Regions from separate parts of the Neobacillus sp. K501 genome, predicted to be linked through region 1. Evidence: a T-box and tRNA genes for the amino acid it is inferred to sense, from the RefSeq annotation. Region 1 holds a T-box; the other holds one or more tRNA genes.
The links. The T-box of region 1 lies ahead of metG (methionine--tRNA ligase). A T-box ahead of a tRNA ligase gene usually reads a tRNA of that ligase, here a tRNA-Met.
Positions count from the first base shown of each region.

Region 2: it has a tRNA-Met gene. The T-box ahead of metG (methionine--tRNA ligase) is inferred to sense a tRNA for this amino acid. The anticodon was not compared.

Region 1 covers NZ_JBSLYA010000008.1:78,192-82,622, forward strand. Annotated here, with positions in the region: gene ACWM35_RS17715 (transglycosylase domain-containing protein) at 1-640, shown strand, start outside; gene ACWM35_RS17720 (hypothetical protein) at 1,162-1,293, shown strand; T-box leader at 1,384-1,657, shown strand; gene metG (methionine--tRNA ligase) at 1,705-3,339, shown strand; gene ACWM35_RS17730 (antibiotic biosynthesis monooxygenase family protein) at 3,435-3,728, shown strand; gene ACWM35_RS17735 (ribonuclease J) at 3,768-4,431, opposite strand, start outside.
Region 2 covers NZ_JBSLYA010000018.1:16,148-20,578, reverse strand. Annotated here, with positions in the region: gene yabN (bifunctional methyltransferase/pyrophosphohydrolase YabN) at 1-112, shown strand, start outside; gene ACWM35_RS24120 (RNA-binding S4 domain-containing protein) at 129-398, shown strand; gene yabP (sporulation protein YabP) at 492-794, shown strand; gene yabQ (spore cortex biosynthesis protein YabQ) at 791-1,420, shown strand; gene ACWM35_RS24105 (FtsB family cell division protein) at 1,437-1,832, shown strand; gene ACWM35_RS24100 (S1 domain-containing RNA-binding protein) at 1,920-2,363, shown strand; tRNA gene ACWM35_RS24095 (tRNA-Met) at 2,660-2,733, opposite strand; gene spoIIE (stage II sporulation protein E) at 2,951-4,431, shown strand, end outside.

The DNA of each region.
Region 1 (4,431 bases):
GTTATTAATGGCCCAAGCCTACTCTGTATTTCCGAATAACGGGTCAATGGTGGAAGCGCACTCGATTCAAAAAATAGAGGATTCCGACGGGGATCTGCTTGGAAAATGGCAGAAAAAAGAATCGAAAGTAATCGAACCAGCAGTGGCTCAAAAAATGACGTATATGCTAAAAGGCGTGATTGACGAAGGGACAGGGAAAAAAGCGGCGCTCGATGGTTATGATATTGCCGGGAAAACGGGTACAACGGAACTTCCATTCGGTATTGATGCAGGGGCTAAGGATCATTGGTTTGTCGGCTATACTCCAAACATTGTTGGGGCTGTTTGGTTGGGCTATGATAAAACAGATGAAAACCATTATTTATCTGCATCAAGTGGGGCGACGGTCCCTGCAATATTTAAAGAGATCCTGGCGAAGTCCGTGTCGGAACTTCCTGATAGAAATTTCCAATTATCAGGAATTGAGAAGAAATACAAAGACGAAGTGAAGAAGCGAAAAGAAAAAGAAGATAAAGCACGGAAAGACGAAGAGAAGAAACAAAATAAAGGCAAAGGTAAACAAAAAGACAAAGACAAAGAGAAAAATCGAGGGAACAAAGGAAAAGGTAACGAAAAAGATAAAGATAAAGATGATAATTAGTGGGTAATGGGCTTGTGTCTACTTTCGGTGGGTGCAAGCCTGTTTTTTGTGTGGTGTTTCGTGAAGAGGATTTTACTATCGGATTGCGGAAAATACTCTAGGAGGAGAGAAATACTGGGATAGCAAGTAGCTTTTAGCCAGTGAGGTTGATGAATCATAGCGGATCATCTACTATGTATTATGTATATTTATTAGATCCCCACTGGATCCTTTTGAAAAGTACAAACCATTAAATAATCGTACAAATTGGGATTAAAATCAAGATTCTAACTAAGAAATCCTTCAAAATCTTCACCCCCGTGGACCATTCAGTTTTTAATTGATAACTTCATTTTATCCGACTTTTATTAAGGGATTATTTATTCATTGTAAAATTATTGTCAAATCGAATAGGGAGACTCATCATTAAAAGAAGGTGATTCTACCTTTTATACTAAGCCGAAATTACCAAAAAAAACCTAATGACATATGTAAGCGTTTCCATTAGTATAATAGTATAAAGATGAGAGGGGAGACAATCAATGGAACTTTTAATTAAACAATGTGAGCACAACCATTCAGAAGAGCCTTGTGAGGAATGCACCCCCAATATAGAAACGGAAGAGAATTTTGATATCCTAGAATACGATTATAATAAGAGACTATGGTTTTAATAGGTAGAATTACTAGATTGCAAATAAAATCATGATTGTTTTAATATTGACATTATCAAATAAAATGAATAAACTATTGATAATTATCAGATAAAGGCGCAGATGAGAAAAAGTAGAATGAAGAAGTTTTTCACAGAGAGCTTCGGTAGCTGAAAAGAAGCAAAAACACTCATTTGAACAATGGTCTCTGAGCTTCGTACTGAACATACCTTGGTGTATTAGTAGGCTACGACGAGTTTTGGCACTCGTTATCAATGTCACAGTATAAGAGTAGGAAAGTCTGCTCCGTACTTGTTGAGGCAAATAGTGTGAGCTGTTTGCAAAATAAGGTGGTATCACGTGGAATTCAAACCTCGTCCTTAACTTTTATAGTTAAGGCGGGGTTTTTTATTTTTTAAGGAGGTTTTTTGGATGAGTATTTTTATTGGCGGGGCTTGGGCGTATGCGAACGGCTCTTTACATTTGGGCCACATTTCAAGTCTGCTTCCTGGCGATATTTTAGCGAGATATTACAGGTTAAAAGGGGAAGAAGTCTTATATGTGTCAGGGAGTGATTGTAACGGAACACCGATTGCGATTAAGGCAAGGCAGGAAGGGGTATCTCCCAACTTAATTGCTGACCGATATCACAAAGAATTTAGTGATTGCTTTTCAAAATTAGGTTTCACTTATGATACCTACACTAGAACAGATACTGAACATCATCATAAAATTGTTCAAGAGATATTTTTAGAGTTACTCGAAAAGGGCTTCATTTACAAAAAGGAAATTGAGCAAACATATTGTGAAAACTGTGAACAATTTTTACCTGAGCGATATGTCGAAGGCATCTGTCCAGTTTGTAAACAGCCTTCACGAGGTGATCAATGTGATCATTGTTCGACCATTTTAGAGCCTCTTGAATTGTTAGATATAAAGTGCAAAATTTGTGGACACCCGCCGACAACTCGATTTACCGAGCATTTTTACTTTTCTTTAAGCTCTTTTCAAACACAATTGGAAAACTATACGCAAGAGGCAGAAAATAAGAAGCTGTGGCGTGAAAATGCCCTTTCACTTTCGAAACGTTATCTAAGAGAAGGTTTGCAGGATCGAGCAGTATCAAGGGATCTTCCCATTGGTGTGAGTGTTCCCATTGAGGGCTATGAAGACAAGAAAATTTATGTATGGATTGAAGCGGTCTCCGGATATTATACGGCCAGTAAACTATGGGCTAAGGAAACCGATCAAGATGACGCGCCATTTTGGAGCGCAGAAACAAAATCATATTATGTGCACGGAAAGGATAATATCCCTTTTCATTCGATCATATGGCCTGGAATTCTGGCGGGTATAGGGAAAGAACCTTTACCAACACATATCGTATCCAATGAATATCTCACATTAGAAAAGAAAAAATTGTCAACAAGTAAAAATTGGGCTGTTTGGGTACCGGATATTTTAGAAAGATACGAACCTGATTCGATCCGCTATTTTTTAACCATTAACGCACCTGAAAGCCGCGATGCTGATTTTTCATGGAGAGAATTTATTTATAGTCATAACAGTGAATTATTAGGGGCTTATGGTAACTTTGTCAACCGAACATTGAAATTTATACAAAAATCATTTGCGGGTGTGATACCTGGTAAGAACATTTCCTTAGAGATACATCAAAAAATAGATCAATTGTATGAAGAAGTCGGTAATCTAATTGAGGCTTCCTCTTTTAAACAAGGGTTAGAAAAAATCTTCGAGGTAATAAGATTCTCGAATAAATACTTTGACGATCAACAACCGTGGAAACAGGTCCATGATGACACGAATGCCTGTAAACAAACAATTGCGGATTGTGTTTTCCTGATTGCAAATCTAGCAAATATTTTAACACCATTTCTTCCTTTTTCCAGCGAGAAAGTTAAAAAGATGATAAATATAACAGAAACGAGTTGGAAATCAATTTCACTTAAGTCGCAAGCTTTGTCCTACGTGGATCCATTATTTGAACGAATTGAAACATCTAGTATTGAAGAGGAGCATGAAAGATTAACGAGTCAATCTAAATAATTATGAAAAGACAAATACTACCCATTTTATTTAAAAAAATGTAAAGTTAATGTAGAGGTTAAAAAAGGAATCATTTGCTAGAAGGGAGAGATTAGATGATAGTGGAAGCGGTAATGTTACAGGTTAAGCGAGGAATGGAAGAGGAATATGAACAAGCCTTTCGGCGGGCATCTGAAATCATTTCATCCATGAAAGGATATATTTCTCATGAATTGCAGCGTTGTATTGAAGTAGAGGGCAAATACTTGCTCTTGGTGGAGTGGGAGACATTGGAAGATCATACAGTTGGATTCAGGCAATCAAATGAATATCAAGACTGGAAAAAACAATTACATCATTTCTATGACCCATTTCCTACTGTTGAACATTTTGATAAGGTCTTTCCTTAATAGCATAAAGCCGTGATCAAATCCTGATCACGGCGAGTTTTATATTTCAATGATAATCGGCAGAATCATTGGTTTTCTTTTTGTATGTGTAAAGATATAGTTCCCAATGGATTTTTTAATGCTCTGTTTTATAACGCTCCACTGGCGTATATTTTCTGATTGGAGATCATCCATCGTTTTCTTGACGAGGCGGTTAATGTCTTTGAGGAGACCTTCTGAGTTTTTAACATACACGAAGCCTCGGGTGATCGTATCAGGACCTTGAATGATCTTGCGGTCAGCTTTGCTTATCGTTAATACTATGACTAGCATGCCATCTTCAGAAAGCTGTTTCCGGTCGCGGAGCACGATTTCTCCAACATCGCCGACACTCACGCCGTCAACGTACGTGTCCCCGGCAGGAATACTGCGGGTTTGACGGGCTACGGAGTGTTCGATATCCACGACATCGCCATTCTTGATAATAAACGTGTTTCCTTTTTCAACCCCAACTGATTCAGCTAACAATCGGTGATGGTGCAACATCCGATATTCACCATGGATTGGAATAAAGTAGGTTGGTTTAATTAAAGTAAGCATCAACTTCAGGTCTTCCTGATAGCCGTGTCCAGAAACATGCATGCCTGTGGTACTACCAGAACCATAAATAACTTTGGCACCAAGTTGAAATAAATTGTCAATGATCCGGGAAACATCCTTTTCA
Region 2 (4,431 bases), on a different contig from region 1:
CCGGTTCCAGTTTATTGAGGAAAAGGTTCAAGAAAGTAAGAAGCCGTTTGAAGCTTTTTCATTAGAGGAACTTGATTGTTTTTGGGATGAAGCAAAGGCAAATGGACTTTAGAATGGGGGAATAAGTAATGCGTTTAGATAAGTTTTTAAAAGTATCTCGTTTAATAAAGAGAAGAACCTTGGCCAAGGAAGTATCAGATCAAGGGAGAATTCTGATTAACGGTAAAGAAGCAAAAGCAAGCACGAACGTCAAAGTAGGAGATGAATTGACGATCCGCCTTGGACAAAGACTAGTTACAGCTCGTGTTGACGTCCTCCAAGAAACAACCCGTAAGGAAGCAGCTGCTGAGATGTATACCATTATTAAAGAAGAAAGAATCGGCACATCAGAGTTCTAAAGGGAGATAATTCACCCTAATGTTCTAATTCATTTACCCCTCACATAAATTATCTAATAAATAGGTTGTACAAATGATTGTGAGGGATGAATGATGAGTCAATATTATGAAGCAAACTCAGGCAAGGGGACGATTCCAGACCATGATGTCATCATGAGAGGCAGAAAGCTCCTAGATATAACGGGTGTAAAGCAAGTGGAGAGTTTTGATAACGAAGAATTTTTATTGGAAACGTCGATGGGATTTTTGGCGATTAAAGGGCAAAATCTGCAAATGAAAAATCTTGATGTCGAAAAGGGGATTGTTTCGATTAAGGGAAAGATCTTTGATTTAGTCTATTTAGATGAACATCATGGGGAGAAAACTAAAGGCTTCTTTAGTAAGATATTCCGATGACTCTTTCAACTCAATTCCTAACCATGCTTTCGATGATTGGGATGGGGACGCTGTTTGGAGCGATGTTTGATACCTATCAGCGGTTTTTGAAACGACCAAAGCGAAGATCGTGGATTGTCTTTTTTAATGATTTACTATTTTGGATCGCCCAAGCGTTAATCATTTTCTATGTATTATTCCTTGTGAATAATGGAGAGTTACGCTTTTATATTTTTATTGCCCTCCTTTGTGGATTTGCCGCTTATCAAAGCTTGTTGAAAGGTTTGTATTTGAGATTACTCGAAATAATCATTCGCACCTTGATTTCAGTTTATAGATTCATTCGAAAATCCTTTATAGTTCTCATCTATAAACCGATTATAGGTATCCTTCAATTGCTTATTTCGCTAATCATCCTAATTGGCAGGGGGATTTATTCCCTTGTCAAATTTATTTTAAAGGTTTTATTATGGATTATTAGAGTTCTAATCGTGCCAGTTGAAAAAATAATAATAATTCTTTGGAAACTTTTGCCGAAAGGTCTTAAAAAAACCGTCGAGAAGTTATATAATAAAACGGCAGGAATTTTTATGGTAATCAAGAATTACTCTATAAAGATGTTAGAAAAGTGGAAAAAACGAAAATAGTAAGGAGGTTTAGGGAATGAGTGAGGTGAGAGATAAGAAGAATGTAGCAAAAATACAGACAACCTATGTCAAACAGAAGGAATATGCTGAAGTGGCATCAGCAAGAAAAAAGAAGCTTCTGTTTAGAAGGCTGTCATTGTTTCTGGTTTTTGCTGCTGTTATTTCCTACTTTCTGATTTCTGGCTTTGTTTCCCAATCCTCTAGCTTAGAAGCAAAAGTGGCCCAAAAGCAGCTGCTTGATAAAGAGTTAGCAGATTTAGAGAAAAAAGAACAAATTCTTAATGAAGAAATTATTAAGTTAAATGATGATGATTATTTAGCGAAGCTGGCGAGAAAGGAATATTTCTTCTCTGAACAAGGTGAGATCATCTTTAATATCCCTGAGGAAGAGGAAGGAAAAAACAACCAGTAGCTAGTATTATTGACACTTATTTTTCCGTTTTTGTATAATATATAGTAAGTATGATTTTTTATATTTTTAAGGAGGAACATTCTTTTTATGTCAATCGAAGTAGGCAGCAAGTTACAAGGAAAGGTAACAGGGATTACAAATTTCGGAGCATTTGTGGAGCTGCCAGATGGCTCAACAGGACTCGTGCACATCAGTGAAGTCGCTGACAATTATGTAAAAGATATTAATGATCATCTTAAAGTTGGCGACCAAGTTGAGGTGAAAGTCATCAATGTTGAGAAAGATGGGAAAATTGGGTTATCTATTAAAAAGGCAAAAGATAGACCAGAAGCGCCGCAAAGATCCCATTCACACTCAAACTCACATTCACAACGCCCTCGTCAGGGCAGATCAAACGATCGTAATAACCCTCGAGGAGAAACGTTTGAATCAAAAATGGCGAAGTTTTTAAAAGATAGTGAGGATCGTTTAACATCCCTAAAACGTCACACGGAATCAAAACGTGGTGGCAGAGGAGCTAGACGGGGGTAACTTGCTGCTTATTTATTAGCTGATAGATGGCAGGATATATAAAGTGAAACTTCAATCAGTGGGGGTTTTTATTCATCCCCCGCTGAATGTTAGTTGAACTTATCGGGCTTTTACGGGCAGTTATCCCCCACCTAAACTTCGCTTTTACTAAAGTTTTAAGGTGGGGGTCTACTGCCCGTTAATGCGGGATAAATGGTTGCTATTCAAAGACAAGTCGACTCGACTTGTCTTTTTGTATGGGTTTTAAAAAAACACAAAAAAAGCACTGGAAAATTCCAGTGCTTTCGCTATTCTGATAGCGGCGGAGGGGATCGAACCCCCGACCTTACGGGTATGAACCGTACGCTCTAGCCAGCTGAGCTACACCGCCATGTCATTAGACACAAGATATATAATACCGAGGACTAAAACAGATGTCAACGAGTTTTTTTCGAATTACGACATATATTTATGCTTGCAATATTAATTGAATGAATATAGTGAAAACCGTCGAACGAAAATTTTCCATTTGTTCACTAATTTGACAAACTTTGAACTCTAGCAATTTTATAATAGAGCAACGAAGAAATTAGTAGGGAGTGTGATCCATGGAAAAGATAGAGCGGAGTCTAATAGAGCCGGTTGGGGAAGTCAACTTCCAAGCATCTAAGTGGAATTGGGGCATAGGATTAAAAAAATTCCAGTTAAAAGTAGAATCCTTCTTGTTAAAAAAAGGATATCTTTTACTCTTAATAGGTTTCTTACTTGGAAGAGCTTTAATATTGTCACAGCTTACTCCTTTTAGTCTTCCATTTTTCGCATCCGTCTTTTTAATTAAAAGAGATCGGTCACCACTAGCCTTAGTCGGACTCGTTGCAGGGGCTGCGACGATATCCATAAAAAATGCTGCATTTACCTTTGCCGTATCTGTCCTGTTTCTTGTTCTTTATCGAATTAGTGAGAAATGGATAAAAAACGAAATGCGGACGGTTCCTTTCTTTGTGGCGATCATCCTCGGTGGGGGGAAACTGGCAGAGTCCTTCTTTATCTCTAAAGAATTATCGCTATACGATACGATGATGGTAGGTGTACAAGCAAGTCTAGCATTTATTTTAACAATGATTTTTTTACAAAGTATTCCATTGCTGATCATGAGTAAACGGAGACAGCTGCTAAAAACAGAAGAGATTGTCTGTTTAATTATCATGTTGGCATCGATTATGACAGGGACAATCGGCTGGAAGATCTATGATCTATCCCTGGAACATATTATGTCCCGCTATTTAGTATTAGTATTTTCATTTATTGCCGGTGCAACGGTGGGCTCTACCGTTGGGGTAGTGACGGGCCTCATCTTTAGCCTTGCAAGTGTATCTAGCTTCTACCATATGAGTTTATTAGCTTTTTCTGGAGTATTGGGCGGTTTATTAAAAGAAGGGAAAAAAATTGGTGTAGCCATTGGCTTGTTTATTGCCACTCTTTTAATTGGTATGTATGGGCAGGAAGGCGGCTCGCTCACCATCACATTACTAGAGTCCACAGCGGCCATCTTCCTATTTCTCCTAACACCACAATTTTTTACCTCTAGATTAGCTAAATATATTCCAGGTACCCCAGAATATACGACGGAGCAGCAAAAATATATGAGGAAAATGCGCGATGTGACAGCGCAAAGAGTGTCTCAATTTTCAAATGTTTTTCATGCTCTTTCTAAGAGCTTTTCACAAATGGATATCCAGCCAGATATCGATGAAAATGAACGAGAAATGGATTACTTCATGAGTAATGTTACGGAAAAAACCTGTAATACCTGCTTTAAAAAGGAACAGTGCTGGGCAAAGAATTTTACGACTACCTATTCCTACTTAGAAGAAATTATTCATGAAATGGATCAAAGTGATGGAGTCGTACCTGCAAAACTATCACGGGAATGGGAAAAACACTGTACAAGATCCCAGCGAGTTTATGAGGCGATTGGGCAGGAGCTGACGTTCTTCCAAGCCAATCAAAAACTTAAAAAGCAGGTTCAAGAAAGCCGGAAGTTAGTTGCCGACCAGCTCCTTGGAGTATCAGAGGTCATGGAGAACTT